2 linked regions of the Lujinxingia sediminis genome follow. The protein of the gene in region 1 interacts with the protein of each later gene in a pairwise test. Links are inferred from orthologs where the notes say so. Each region holds a gene or a part of one and is shown in the gene's direction. Other genes may lie near its edges.

The links.
Region 2: the proteins of EA187_RS05535 (region 1) and EA187_RS07810 interact in binary tests that used the Escherichia coli proteins (3 or more experiments, as listed by UniProt). The link is inferred for Lujinxingia sediminis from one-to-one orthologs.

Annotation. Positions count from the first base shown.
Region 1 is NZ_SADD01000001.1:1,366,191-1,373,453, reverse strand. The notes cover bases 1,532-4,317. They hold EA187_RS05535 (citrate synthase), read left to right. Parts: upstream 1,532-2,184; coding sequence 2,185-3,450; downstream 3,451-4,317. Other genes in these bases: EA187_RS05530 (acyl-CoA carboxylase subunit beta), read right to left, coding at 3,667-4,317; EA187_RS05540 (glycosyltransferase family 39 protein), read left to right, coding at 1,532-1,980. Outside these bases: more of EA187_RS05540, read left to right, coding at 1-1,531; more of EA187_RS05530, read right to left, coding at 4,318-5,217; glycogen synthase GlgA, read right to left, coding at 5,353-6,888; EA187_RS05520 (galactose-1-phosphate uridylyltransferase), read right to left, coding at 6,901-7,263.
Region 2 is NZ_SADD01000002.1:571,557-578,962, reverse strand. The notes cover bases 4,478-7,406. They hold EA187_RS07810 (YegS/Rv2252/BmrU family lipid kinase), read left to right. Parts: upstream 4,478-5,435; coding sequence 5,436-6,377; downstream 6,378-7,406. Other genes in these bases: EA187_RS07795 (SDR family NAD(P)-dependent oxidoreductase), read left to right, coding at 7,106-7,406; EA187_RS07800 (hypothetical protein), read left to right, coding at 6,889-7,119; EA187_RS07805 (histidine triad nucleotide-binding protein), read left to right, coding at 6,523-6,870; EA187_RS07815 (carboxypeptidase-like regulatory domain-containing protein), read right to left, coding at 4,478-5,295. Outside these bases: EA187_RS07830 (1-acyl-sn-glycerol-3-phosphate acyltransferase), read left to right, coding at 1-684; EA187_RS07825 (hypothetical protein), read right to left, coding at 1,091-1,894; EA187_RS20945 (hypothetical protein), read right to left, coding at 1,976-2,434; more of EA187_RS07815, read right to left, coding at 2,704-4,477. UniProt on the Escherichia coli protein: In vitro phosphorylates phosphatidylglycerol but not diacylglycerol; the in vivo substrate is unknown.

The DNA of each region.
Region 1 (7,263 bases):
ATCGGTATGGAGATCTTCGGCGTCAACGCGTTTGCCGTGCGTCTGGGGGTGGCGCTGATCGGCGCGCTGGGCATCATGTCGGTCTATGCCTTCGGGGCGACGGTCTTTAAGCGCCGTGCCGGCGGGTTGATGGCGCTGGTGCTCGCAAGCTCCCCCTTCTGGTTTATGCTCGGGCGGCAGGCCCAGACCGACATGCCTTTTGTGGGCATGATGACGGTGGGCATGTGCTTCTTTATGATGGGGGCCTTTGGTAAAGATCGCGATATGCTGGCCAGCAAGTTCACCTATGCGCTGGGCCTGGGTTGGATCGGCGTGCTGACCATCCCGCAGATATCGCTTGTGCTCATCGGCCTCTCGCGTTGGCGAGGCCCGAAGAACGCGCTGATGGACGCGTTGGGCGATTCGGTCAACCTGGTGGTGATCGTCTTCGGTGTGATCTTCATCCTCAGCGCCCTCCTGATCGTCGCCGGGCTCGTCTGGAACCACACTCGCCGCAAGAAGATCGCGCTGGCCGGGGTGCTGCTGACCTGGGCGCCGCTCTTTGCGACTCTGCTCGGCGTGCTGATTACCGCTGCAGATCGCCCTCGCGCGTTGCTGGGATGGTTTGTCTGGGGCCCCACCCAGGCCGCCCTCTACGCCTCGTGCGTGCTCGGCGTTCTCTACCTGACGCTGGAGCGACCCACGGTGCATCGCGGTCGCATCTACATGCTCACCTTCTATGCCTTCATCGGGCTTGCGACGCTGGCCAAGGGGTTGCTGGGCTTTATGCTGCCCGGCGCGGTGCTCTTCCTCTACATTTTGATCACGCGGGAATGGTCGCTGATGAAGCGGGTAGAGTTCTGGCGCGGCGTGCTGGTGTTTATCGCGGTGGCTTTCCCCTGGTACGCCGCGATGCTGATTCGGCACCACCCGGGCTTCTGGAACCGCTTCTTTGTGCACGATCACTTTAAGCGCCTTACAAGTGGCGTACACCAGCTGACCACCGGCTCTTTTGAGCACTTTTTGCGTTGGCTGGGTTACGGGCTCTTTCCCTGGGTGGGCTTTGTGCCGGCGGCGATCGCCCGTTTCTTCGGCGGCCATAAGGTGCGGCTTAACAGCGACGAGGGCCGCGCAAGCCTGATGTTGCTGATGTGGGCGCTGGTGGCCTTTACGCTCTTTACGCTCTCGAGCACGAAGTTCCACCACTACATCTTTCCGGTGGTGCCGGCGCTGGCGATGCTGGTGGCGTTGGCGATCGATGATCTGCTCGACGGCGACCTTCCCCTGGGGGGGGCGCTCTTTGGAGTGGGCGCGGTGATCGCGGCGGTGATCGCTGTGGAGTTTGTGCTCGACCCGCAGCAGATCAAAAACCTCTTCTCCTACCGCTACGAGCGCGAATGGAACCACGGGGCGTGGGACCCGTACTTCCAGACCTGGCTCAAACCCATTGTGACCCTCTGCGTGCTGGGTGCGCTGGGGATGGGGCTTGCCCGCGGCGAACGCGTGCGCAGAGTGGCGCTGGGCGTTACCGGGGTCGGAGCACTTGCGATGGCGTTTTTCTGCCTGAACATCTACATGCCGACCATCAGCTCGACGATGAGCCAGAAGCAGCTATGGGACCGCTACTACGATCTCTGCACCGAGGTGGAAGCTCCACCCGGGGCCGATACCCGCAAGACGTACTGTGAGGAGCCGGTGATCGCCTATCGCCTCAACTGGCGTGGCGAGGTCTACCACACCCACAACCTGGTCATTCCCATTCGCAGCGATGAGGACTGGGAGAAGTATAAAAAAGAGCAGACGGAAGGACCGATCTACGCGATCATGCAGAACGTGCGCTACCGCGGGGAGTTTCAGCGAAAGCTCCCCGAACGCTGGAAAGGCCAGGCCTGCCTTGTGCACAACGAGAATCTGAAGTTTGTGCTGGCCAAGGTCCCCTGCGCGCCCGATGACCCGGCGCGCGTGGACGATGCCGAGAAGAAGAGTGACGCGGAGCGTTAAGTCGCCCGAATTTTCAAACGTGACGCGCGGCGTTAATCGCGGCGATGGTAATGTTCTCAACGGCTTAGGGCGCCTTCCCAATCGGGGGCATTGCTGTTACGCTCTGCGCGCCCTGGCGCACCCAAAATCGGTCCCTACCCTTGGGCCCGCGCAAGCAAGCATAACTGTTGGTTTTAGTGACAAAGTCTTCGACGGAGATAGTCAATGAGCACAGCGAAGTTGACCCTGAATGGCAACGAGTACGAACTTCCCACCTTCGTGGGCAGTGAAGGTGAGGTCGCGATCGAGATCGCCAAGCTGCGGGGCACCACCGGGGCAGTGACCCTGGACAGCGGCTACGGCAACACGGGTTCTTGCAAGAGCGAGATCACGTTTATCGATGGCGAGAAGGGCATCCTTCGCTACCGCGGCTACTCCATTGAGGAGCTTGCTGAGAAGGTCTCCTTTGAAGAGGTCGCCTATCTGGTGATCTGGGGTGAGCTTCCCACTGCCGACCAGCTCAAGAGCTTCACCGCGCGTCTGGAGGAGTACGCCATCGTCGATGAGGGCGTGAAGACGATCCTCTCGGGCTTCCCGCGCACCGCGCACCCGATGGCGATGCTGGGCGCTGTGATGGCTTCGTTCGGTTCCTTTGTGGAGACCACCGGCGACTCTGAGGAAGACATCCTGCGTATCATCGCCGGGATGAACTCGCTTGCAGCCTACATCTACCGCTACCGCCGTGGTCTTCCCTACGTTTACCCGGCCAGGGGCCTGAGCTACTCCGGTCAGTTCCTCCACCAGATGTGGGGCGAGCCCACCGGTGAGCCGAAGATCAACTCGGCGGTTGAGCAGGCGCTCAACAAGCTCTTGATCCTTCACGCCGACCACGAGCAGAACTGCAGCGCCTCGACGGTGCGCATGGTGGGCAGCGCCCACGCCTCGCTCTATGCCTCGATCTCGGCCGGTGTCGGCGCGCTCTCCGGCCCCTTGCACGGTGGTGCCAACCAGGCCGTGCTCGAGATGCTCGAAGAGATCCAGAACGACGGCGGCGACTTTGAGAAGTACGTCGGTCTGGCCAAAGACAAAGAGTCGGGCTTCCGCCTGATGGGCTTTGGCCACCGCGTCTACAAGAACTTCGACCCCCGCGCCAAGATCCTTAAGGCGGCTTGCGACGACGTGCTTGACTCGCTGGGCGTTGACGATCCCCTCCTCGACATCGCCAAGAAGCTCGAGAAGGTCGCGCTCGAAGACGAGTTCTTCGTCAAGCGTAAGCTCTACCCCAACGTCGACTTCTACAGCGGCATCATCTACCGCGCGCTGAACATCCCCACCGAGATGTTCACCGTGATGTTCGCCCTGGGTCGCGTGCCGGGCTGGATCGCGCAGTGGCACGAGATGCGCAATGACCCGACCGGTCGCATTCACCGCCCGCGTCAGATCTACACCGGCGCCACCGAGCGCGCCGTCACTCCGATCTCCGAGCGCTAAGTCGCCGGTGATTCAGGTGTAGAAACACACGAACGGGCCCCGAACCATCGGGGCCCGTTTTTTTCGGCCATGGATCGGGCGTTGTGCCGCCACATAGGAGCCTTCATCGCATGCCGAAAAATGGATGCGCCGAAGCCCGGCTCGTTTCATGGAGCAACAAAAAAAACCGCGACCCTGTGAAGAGTCGCGGCTTTGCTGATTGCCTGATGGAAAGGCTTAGAGCGGAATGTTGCCGTGCTTACGGGGCAGGTTCTCCGCGCGCTTGTTCTCAAGCATCTCCAGGGCTTGAATCAGGCGCGGACGGGTGTCGCGGGGGAAGATGATCTCGTCGATGTACCCGAGCTCCGCGGCCTTGAAGGGGTTGGCAAAGGTCTCGCGGTACTCGGCGACGAGCTCGTCTTTGCGGGCGACGGGGTCGTCGGCCTCAGCGAGCTCTTTGCGGAAGATAATGTTCACCGCGCCGTCCGGTCCCATCACGGCGATCTCGCCGGTGGGGTAGGCGAAGTTGATGTCGGCGCCGATATGCTTGGAGCTCATCACGTCGTAGGCGCCGCCGTAGGCCTTGCGGGTGATCAGCGTGACTTTGGGCACAGTGGCTTCCGCGTATGCGAAGAGGAGCTTCGCGCCGTGTTTGATGATGCCGCCGTACTCCTGGTCGACGCCGGGGAGGAAGCCTGGCACGTCCACCAGCGTCACGATGGGGATGTTAAAGGCGTCGCAGAAGCGCACAAAACGCGCGCCTTTGAGGCTGGCATTGATGTCCAGGCAGCCGGCCAGGTGAGCGGGCTGGTTGGCGACAATACCCACCGAACGGCCGCCCAGGCGGGCGAAGCCCACGACCATGTTGCGGGCAAAAGCCTCCTGAACTTCAAAGAAATAGCCGTCATCGACGACATGCCCGATGAGCTCTTTGATGTCGTAGGGCTTCGACGGATTCTCCGGCACCAGGGCGTCGAGTGCGGCGTCGCGGCGGTCAAACGCGTCATCGGTCGGCACGAAGGGCGCGTCTTCGGCGTTGTTGGAGGGCACAAAGGAGAGGAGCTCGCGGATCTTGGCGATGCACTCCTCCTCGGTCTGGGTCTCAAAGTGGGAGACGCCGCTGGTCTCACTGTGCACGTGTGCGCCGCCCAGCTCCTGCTTGGTAACCTCCTGGCTGGTGACCGTTTTCACGACCTCCGGGCCGGTGATGAACATGTAGGAGGTGTCCTGCACCATGAAGATAAAGTCGGTGATGGCCGGGCTGTAGACTGCGCCGCCGGCGCAGGGCCCCATAATCGCCGAGATCTGCGGGACGACGCCGCTGGCACGCACGTTGCGGTAGAAGATGTCGGCGTAACCAGCGAGGCTCGCCACACCCTCCTGGATGCGCGCCCCGCCGGAGTCGTTAAGCCCGATAACCGGTGCGCCACACTTTGTGGCGAGATCCATGACCTTGCAGATCTTCTCGGCGTAGGCGCCGCTTAAGCTTCCGCCAAAGACGGTGAAGTCCTGGGCGAAGACGTAGACCAGGCGACCGTCGACCTTACCGTAGCCTGTGACCACGCCGTCGCCGGGGATCTTCTGGTCGGCCATGCCGAAGTCGTTGCAGCGATTGGTGACGAACTTGTCGAGCTCCACGAAGGTGCCGGCGTCGAGGAGCAGGTCGATGCGCTCGCGCGCGGTGAGCTTGCCGGCTTCGTGCTGGCGATCGATGCGGGCCTGGCCGCCACCGAGCTCGGCGGCGTCGTTAAGCTCCTGGAGACGTTCGGCGTTGGACTTGGTGGTCATGGGCACAACCTCGGATCAGAGAGACGTGGACAGATGCCGCGAGTTGATTCGATGGGAGGGGGGGGCTCCGCTCGCGCTCAGACCGAAGAAGGGTTGAGCGAGAAGATGCTGGCGAGTCGGAGCCTGTAAATGACGTCAGTCGGCGTTGAGCGTGTCGAGGAAGAGTTCTTCGTAGCGAATTGCGGACTCCCGCCAGGAGAAGTCGCGAGCCATGTCGCGCACCATCAGGGGGCGCCACTTTCGGAAGTTTCGGTAGGCCGAGCCTGCGCGCTCGATGGCGCCGGCCAGCGCGTCGGCGCTGTGCTCGGTAAAGACAAAGCCGGTGCCGTTTTCAGGGTCTTCCCGAAGATCGGTGACCGTGTCGGCCAGTCCGCCGGTGGCGTGAACGACGGGCACGGTGCCATAGCGCATCGCGTAGATCTGCGTGAGCCCGCAGGGCTCAAAGCGGCTGGGCACGAGCAGCATGTCGGCGCTGGCTTGAATGCGGTGGGCCATCGCCTCGTCGTGACCGCCCAGGATGCGGGCACGGCGAGGGAACTCCTCTTCAAGTTGTTGGAGCTCTTTCAGAACCTTGTCAGGGCCATCGCCGAGAATCACGAGCTGGAAGCCGTCGCGCTCGTCTTTGAGCTCGGAGAGCAAGGAGCGAATGGCCGGCACCACAAGGTCGACACCCTTTTGCTCGGTGAGGCGGCTGACCATGCCGACCAGTGGCAGGGTGGGGCGTACGGGAAGGCCCAGGCTGTGCTGAAGGTGGGCTTTGTTCTGGCGTTTGCCGTTGAGGGTTTCAACGGTGTAGCGCACCTCAATGAATCGGTCGACGTCGGGCGACCAGACGCCGTAGTCGGCACCGTTAAGAACTCCGTGCACGTCTTCTTTGCGTGCCTGGAGTACGTCATGAAGCCCAAAGCCCGCCTTCGCGGACTGAATCTCGCGGGCGTAGGTGGGACTGACCGTGGTGATAAGGTCAGCGTAGCGGAGCGCGCCGGCCAGGTAGTTCAGATCACCGCTCGCATCGAGAAGTTCGCTCTCAGCGTTGTATTTACGAGGCAGGCCGGTGGCTTTGAACTGCGTCGCATCGAACTTACCCTGGAAGGCCAGGTTGTGAATGGTCATCACGTAGCGGGTCTGGGCGAGTTCATCGGCGTAGTAATGCTTGCCGTAGATGGGGACCAGGCCGGTGTGCCAGTCGTTGCAATGGATGACGTCGATGGCCATCGGAGAGCTGATGGCCAGCTCGACGACCGCACGGCTGAAGAAGGCAAAACGCTCGGCGTTGTCTTCAAAACCCTGGTCGTCGTAGCCGTAGAGGCCGTCGCGGTCGAAGTAGTCCGGGGCGTCGACAAAGAAGACGCGTACGCCGCTGTCGAGACGAGATTCCCAGATGGTGACTTCGAGTTTGGATTGGTTCTTGCTCTTGCGCGGAACTTCCAGCGGGTTGAGGCGGCGGCTTAGTCGCATCGCCTCCGGGTCGAGGTGCTTGTAGAGGGGGGTGACGATGGAGACGTTATGGCCGCGACGTGCCAGCGCCTGGGGCAGGCTGGCGGCGACATCGGCAAGGCCCCCGGTCTTGGAGAAGGGGGCGACTTCGCTGGAGGCGAAGAGCACATTGAGCCGACGTCGGCCCATCTGGGAGTTGGTGTCTTTGGTCTTGATGTAGCGGCTCAAATCCATCGTATTTTTCCGTCAGCTGTTCAGTTCGCGCAGGTGGCGCGCGGCCACCTCCGAGGCGGTGGCGTTGATGTAGGCGCCCGAGCCCCACTCAAACCCTCCGTGGGTGCTCAACCGGGGGAGCATTTCCAGGTGCCAGTGATAGTATGCTTTGTCGGCGAACGCAAAGGGGGCGCTGTGCAAGACGAGGTTATGGTCAACGCGGCCGATGGCCTGCTCCCAGAGCTGGAGGATACGTCGGGTGTGACGTGCGAGCGATGTGAGGTCCCGGTGTGAGGCATGAGCGAAGTCTGCGCTGTGGGCGCGGGGAGCAATCCAGACTTCGAAGGGCGATCGAGAAGCAAAGGGAGCCCAGGCGAGCATCGCGTCATCTTCGAG
Region 2 (7,406 bases), on another replicon or contig:
GGCAAGGGGCGCTACCTGCTGGAGAATGATGAGTTCAATCAGCTCTCGGCGATCACGCGTTTTGTGATGAATACGATGAAGATGGATTCCACCACGATCCTGCGTTTTGGCGAGCCGCTGGATACCTTTGGCAATCGGGTGCGGGTCGACGGGGAGAGCTACGATAGCCGGGGGCGGCGCGTGAATCGCATCGATTATGTGCGTTCGGCGCGCACTGGCGAGGTGGTTGAAGACGCTGCCCGCGACCGCCAGTACACCCGCCATACCGGTGAGCGCATCGCGCAGGCCTTTCTTGAGCATACGGTATTGATGCCCACGCAGGTGGTGAGCTGGGTGCTTTTCGATCGTCTGCAGCGGCGATTTCCGGGCTGGGATGTTTACCGGCTGGTGCGTTTTGGGGCCGAGGAGATTTTGCCCTGGGAGGAGGTCCACGCCGGGGTGGAAGATGCGCTCGCTCGCCTCAAGACTCTGGAGCGCAGTGGCAAGGTGCAGCTCTCACCCTTTTTGCACGAGGCCGCGCCCGACCGGGTGGTCTACGAGGGGCTGGAGTATCTGCGCATGTACCACGTGCCCGAGGTGGTCAAGACCTGGGCTGACGGGGTGATGTTGCAGAAGCTTGAGGTCATCTACTTTTACGGCAACCGGGTGCGTCCTTTTGAGGATGCGATGCGCGCGCTGCCCTGAGCTATGCCATGAATGATATCCGGGGGGATGGGGTGCCAGGCGTTCGAACATGGCGAGAAGATCGGGTGCCAGGCGTCCGAACATGGGCGTGGATCAGATGCAGAAGATCGGGTGCCAGGCGTCCGAGAAGATCGGGTGCCAGGCGTCCGAACATGGGCGCAGAGCAGATGCAGAAGATCGGGTGCCAGGCGTTCGAGAAGCTCGGGTGCCAGGCGTCCGAACATGGGCGCAGAGCAGATGCAGAAGATCGGGTGCCAGGCGTCCGAACATGCAAAAAGGCCTGACGCCCGGCCAAGAACTCCAAAACCCGCCACAGGATGGGCCTGGGCGGGTTCATGGAGTGCGGGCTGCAGGGTTCAGGCGCGCTGTGGCGCCTTAGCTTTTTGCGGCAGTGATGGGTGAGGCATCACTGGGGCAGGATGTGGCCGACCAGCTCGTTGTCGCATTGCGGAGCGGAGGGCCAGGGGTTGGGGGGAGGCGGCGGACAAACTTGTCCGATAGGGCAGGGGGTTAAGATGATGGTGTGATTAACGCATCCACAATGGCCATTACACATACGCGCGCGAGTTTGCCTGTTACATGTGTTGTTGCAGCTATCGACGTGCTTCTGGTTGGCGTAGCATTTGCTTCTAAACGAGAGCGTCCCTGGACGTACGTCGCAAAAATCGTTGGTCACGCGGTAGATGGGCTGAGCACCGTCGACCGCCGCGACATCGACAGACCCCTCGGCGAGCATGCCGGCGGTGATGGAAGCCGCCTCGTCGCGGGGGACGAAGTCCAACAAATTGAAGCCGGCGAGTTCGGCGGCGACGTCGGCCACCGCGGCGCTGTTGGCACGCGCGGCGTAGGGCACCGAGCCCACAGCCATGCGGGGGCTCATTTCGCTGTCGGTGCCGACCTTGACGCCCAGGCTCAGCTCGGAGAATTGCGCAAAAAGTTCGGCGTCGAGGCTCTCGACCGAGCCGACGTAGTGAGTGAAGGCGCCGTTGTCGATGTTCACCGTGGCAAGCTCGGTGAAGACGTCGTTTTCAGACGCATCGTAGAGGCGAAAGCGGATGTCGAGTTCGCCGTCGATGGGAGCGCCATCGGCGTCGGTGAGGTAGCCCTGAACCGGGTAGAGCGCGGGCGTTTCAGCAAGCGCGGAGGGCAGCGCAAGGGCGGTGGCGGCCAGGGCGGTGGCGAGGCCGGTGAGCAGTCTGGAAGTGTTCATGTTTTCTCCCCTGAGTTGAGTTTTGTCTGGAAGGTACAGATAGGTCTGGGTCAGAGCGTTGGGGGCGTTCATCCATCCGTATTAGTTGCCGGCACCTACGGCCGGTCGAGCTTTGTAGCTGGAACTCTCTGCGGGAGCTGCGGTCGGAGCGCCGAGGTTGAGGCGCAGCTGGTAGCTCTCCGAGCTGGCGCTCTGGGCGCCGGCGCTCTGTTGCACGATCGAGCCCACGGGCGCTGCTGGCTCGGGGGTGTTTCCGGCATCGTCTTCAGGACCGGGATTGTTTCCGGCGTCGTCTTCAGGGCCGGGATTGTTTCCGGTGTCATCTTCAGGACCGGGATTGTTTCCGGTGTCGTCTTCGGGACCGGGATTGTTTCCGGTGTCGTCTTCGGGACCGGGATTGTTTCCGGTATCCTCGCCGACCTGGTTATCGGGGGTAGGCTGAGTGTTGGTGGGATCGGTGGTGTTACAGGCCGTGGCCATGAGCAATGCGCTCAAAAGCAGCGCGAACCAGCTGGCTTTTGGGCCAAAGTTGTAGCGCATGGAGACTCCTTTGAAGGGGGCGGAATCAGCATTATGGAACGAAGTGGGGATACCAAAGCATAAGCGGGAACGGGGATCAAACCCGAAACTGACTCCCCAGTCAGAAGCGCCTTTCGGGGGCTTCGTGCTGGTGAGCACGTGTTACATTGCGTCAATGGAAGGGACGTTAAGCAAAGCAGGCGCAAAAATCAAAGGGTGATTTTTGCGCCTGCCGGGGGTTTCGCGGGGTGTCCTGTAAAAACGCATGACACCGCGTTATGTGAACACGATCAGGGCATGGTGACCGTGACGTTGGTGGTCAGATCGGCGTTGACCACGATGTCGTGGGTGTGGGTGAGCTCGAAGGTTCCGGTGGTGGAGCTTTCGATGTAGACGCCCACTTCCCACTCACCGGCCGGCACGTTCTGCAGGTTGAAGGTGCCACTGGCGGTGGTGTGCATCGCGGGCACTGTGCTGTTGATAAGCCCGCGGTTGAGCGAGATGGTGGCGTTTGCCACAGGCTGCCCGCTGCTGTCGGTGACAATGCCGCTGACCGAGCCTTTGCCGGGATCCTCGCCGATGCGCAGCACGTAGGTGGAGGCGGTCCGGTTGAGGTAGCCCATGGTGTCAACCGAAACCAGATGGAAGGCCCAGATGCCCGGATCGAGGTCGGCCAGCAGGATCTGCTTCTGGGTGACCGGGAGGGCGAGATCGTCGTGGGTGGGGATGGTGTCACCAAAACGATCGATGACGTAGCGGTAGCCGGTGAAGTTGCTGTCGTCGTGGCGATCGGTCCAGCGGATGAAGGCGTCGTCGTTGGTGTAGAAGTTGGCGGAGTTGGAGTGAGTGTCGCTGGAGAGGGTGGGGGGCCCGTCGGTCAGGCGCACGGTGAAGTGAGTGGGCGACTCACCGACTTCAAAGCCGCTGTCGACCGAGGTGACGTGCAGGTAGTTGCGTCCAGCGTCGACGTCGTCGCGGGTGTAGGTGATGACATCCTGGTCGGTGAATTGACCGTTGGAGGGCTCCACCAGGGTGTAGGGGTTGCGATCGACGCGGTGGTAGTAGCCCTGCAGGCCGGGGAAGGGGCGCTCCCAGCTCAGCGCGATGGTGTCAAAGTCGTCGTTATAGACACGATCGCTGACCGGGTGCGTGGAACTGAAAAGCTGGAGCGGCGGCAGGATGTCTTGCGTGAGGACGCCGGTGACGGTGCCGGTGATCTCGATGGCGTCGCCGTAGAAGAGCTTGAGGCGGCCCTCACCTCCGTGGCCCGCGCCGTTGTCGGTGATACCACCGGCGGCGCTGATGGTGCCGGAGACCGTCAGGTCGTTGGCGGCCAGACGAATGCCACCGCCGGAGCCTGCGCCGCCCTGGTAGGCGGCGCCGTCCAGAACATCCTGGCCGTCGGCGCGCAGGCTGCCTTCAATGAGGATGGTGTTGGCCTCCAGACTCAAGCGGCCGCCGCCCAGGCCGCCGGGGGTGCCGTTGTTGCCGTATCCTTTTCCTCCGGGGCTGCCGGCGCTGACATCGGAGTTGGGTTCCACTCCGTGAATTGAGCCGCCGGAGCGGCAGGTCTGCGCCTGGCCGCGGGTGCCGTAGCCCCCGCCGGTGCCATCGGTGTACACGTAGGTGGGGTAGGCGCAGTAGACACCATCAACACCTCTGCCGGCGGCGGTTTGGCCGGTGGGTGCGAGGACGATGGAGCCGCCCAGTTCCACATGAATGGAGCTTGCGCGGATGGTCAGGTCACCGGTGGGGCTGGTGACCGTGACGCCGGGGCGCACGATGAAGGGGCCGTCGACGAGTACGAGTCCGTCGAGGTTGATGTCGGTGCTAATGTCGAGTTCATCAAGTGCGCAGGTTGCGGCGGTGATGTCGCAGCTGCCAGCGCAGGTTTCGGCAACTTCCCAGGCGGTGCCAGAGCTGTTGCAGGTTTCGATGTTCTGGCCGTTGCAGCGCCGCTGACCGGGCTCACAGGCGCCGGTGCAAAGACCCGCGTTGCAGCTCACAGCACAGGTGGCCACGTGAAGGTAGGCGGTGCCAGTGGCGTTGCAGAGCTCGGCGACCTGGCCGTTGCAGCGGCGAACGCCGGGCTGGCATGCAACCTCATCGTCGCACTGGCCGGCCGAACAGCTCAGGGGGCAGGACTGGCTGGGAGTCCACGCGCCACTCTGGCAGGTCTCCACGCTTGTGGCGTCGGCCGAGCAGCGTTCCTCGCCATCGGTGCAGCCGATGCAGATGCCTTCGTCGCAGGTGAGGTTTTCGCCGCAGGACTCGGTGGCAGACCAGTCCAGGCATCCGGTGCTCTGTTGCTCGCAGGCCTGAAAGGCGCCGTCGCCGTCGCAGCGAAGTTCGCCATCGGTGCAGGCATCTTCGCAGCTCGACTGGCATTGGCCGCCGGAGCAGATCAGGTCGCCTTCGCAGGATTGAACATCGGACCACTCCGGACAGCCATCGATGTTCTCGATGCAGGTGCGCACGCCTTCGCCGGCGCACTCGCTGGCGTCGACCTCGCAGATCTCCTCGCAGCCTGCGGCGCAGCGCCCGCCGGTGCAAACTTCGTCAGTCTGGCAGACCACCGGGTCGGCCCACTGTGCGCAGCCCTGAAGGCTCACGCAGTTTTGCGCGCCTTCGTCGGTGCAGCGTGAGGTGCCCGGGGTGCAGACGTCGCAATTGTCGGCGTCGCCGGGATCTTCGGCGTCACCGGTGTCTTCGGTGTCTTCGGGATCATCGGCGTCGGTGCCCACATCGGTGAGACCGCCTGTGTCCGGGGTGTTGGCTCCGCCTGTCTCGGAGCCACACGCACCCAGGGTAAGGCTCAGTGTGATGATCATCAGGCTCGCGAGCATGTGCCGGCGAACACGTCGTAAAAGCGCTCGGTTCATCCTATCCTCCGGAGGCGTCGCGGGTGATGCGACGACAAAATCACTTTGAAAGTTGAGTGCAGCGCGAAGGTTAGAGCGTGACGAGCAGCATTTCAATACGTGCGTCGGCGCGACGCTCTGAACTCTTGATGAGGTTCGCGATGATCCAAAAAGAAGCGGCGATCTACATGGTGCTTAACCCGAGCTCGGCGGCCGATGATGCGTTGCGTGAGCTTGTGGGGGAGCTTCGCCAGAAGGGCTACCGGGTGTGCCCGCGCTGCACCTGGGAGGAGGGTGACGGTGCGCGCGCGGTGAGGGAGGCTGCCGAAGACGGGGCAGAGTTGGTGGTGGCCTGCGGCGGCGACGGCACGTTGCATGAGGTGGCCAACGCGCTGATGGCGCTCGATGAGGCGCAGCGCCCGGCGATGGCCGGGCTTCCCTACGGCACCGGCAACGACTTTTTAGGCGCGTTGGGGGTCGACCCAAAAGAGAGCCCCGCGCAGCTGGCCGGGTGGCTTGATGAAGCGCCCTGGCCGGTGGATGTGGGGCGCATCAACGATCGTCATTTTATCAACATGGCGACTGCCGGGGCGGGCGCGACGGTCACCGCCGAGACCTCCCGTGGCTTTAAAGATGTGGCCGGAAGTCTGGCCTATTTTGTCAAAGCCATTCCCGCTGCTTTTGATCTGCCGGTGCATCATCTTAACGCCCGCGCTCCCGGGTTGGAGTGGGAGGGGGATGCGGCGTTTATCTTTGTGGGAAACGGCCCGCAGTCCGGCGGCGGCTGGAGCTTTTGCCCGGCGGCCCGGGTCGACGATGGCCTGCTCGATCTGGTGATCGTGCCGGCGATGGGGCTTAGCGAGATGGTTCGGCAGATGCGCGAGCTGGTCAGTCAGCCCGAGGCCACCGACTGCCACGACATCGTCTACCGCCGGGTCAAAGAGGCGCATCTTCGCTTTGAGGAGGAGGTGCCGCTGAACCTCGATGGGGAGAGTTTTCCCGGTCGGGAGTTTGCGTTTTCGGTGCGGCCCGGCGCGCTCGCGTTTCTGGGGCCGCGTCCTCCCCGCGTCACTGCGGAGGAGGAGCAGGGGGACGAGGGTTAGGCCCGAGCCTGCGAAGTTGAAACAACGTGTGAACCGGTTTGGCAAAGGGCTGCGGCGAGCCTATGGTTTTGCGACACCTGGGAACATGTGTGCAGGGTTCGGGGGATATGAGTCCGAATGAAATCTGAATACGTCAGGAGATGATGTGAGCAACGAGACGATCTTTTCGAAAATCATTCGCGGGGAGCTTCCCTGCGATAAGGTCTACGAGACCGACGATGTGCTGGCATTTCGGGATATCAACCCGGCCGCGCCGGTGCATGTGCTGGTGATCCCCAAAAAGCCCATCGTCAACGTGGGGCAGGCCGACGAAGACGATGCGCTTTTGCTGGGCACGTTGATGTTGGCGGCCAAAGAAGTCGCGCGCATCGAGGGGTTGGAGGAGAGCGGCTTTCGGCTGGTGGTCAACAACGGGGCGGAAGTCGGTCAGACGGTCTTTCATCTGCACGTGCATGTGCTGGGCGGGCGTGCGTTCTCCTGGCCTCCGGGCTGAGTCTGGCGAGCAGGTAGGATGACGATGCAGCGTTGGGGGGGCGTGTGTCGTCCGGCTCCGGGGCAGGACATGGGCGAGGTGGACGTGCGCCTGATGATGGTGTGTGAGGTGATGGTCCAGACCGCCGGGGCGGGCGCGTTGGCACGGGGGCTGCTGGCGAGCACCTGGCGTCGCGGGGCGGTGAGAAGCGATGTTGAAGATGCCTTCTTAGAGCACGGCAATGAGAGGAGTGAAGATGGGTGCGTTTGATGGAAAGGTTGCGTTGATCACCGGCGCCGGCGGTGGGCTGGGGCGCGCGTATGCGCTGGCCCTGGCGAAGGCTGGAGCGGCGGTGGTGGTCAACGATCTGGGCGTGAGCCGCCACGGTGAGGATGAGGGGCAGGCCCTGGCTGAGAAGGTCGTCGACGAGATCAAAGCGCTGGGCGGCAAGGCCGTGGCCGACCGCGGCTCGGTCTCCAGCGCCGACGACGCGCAGGCGATGGTGACCCACGCCATTGAGAGCTTTGGGCGCCTGGACATCGTCATTAATAACGCCG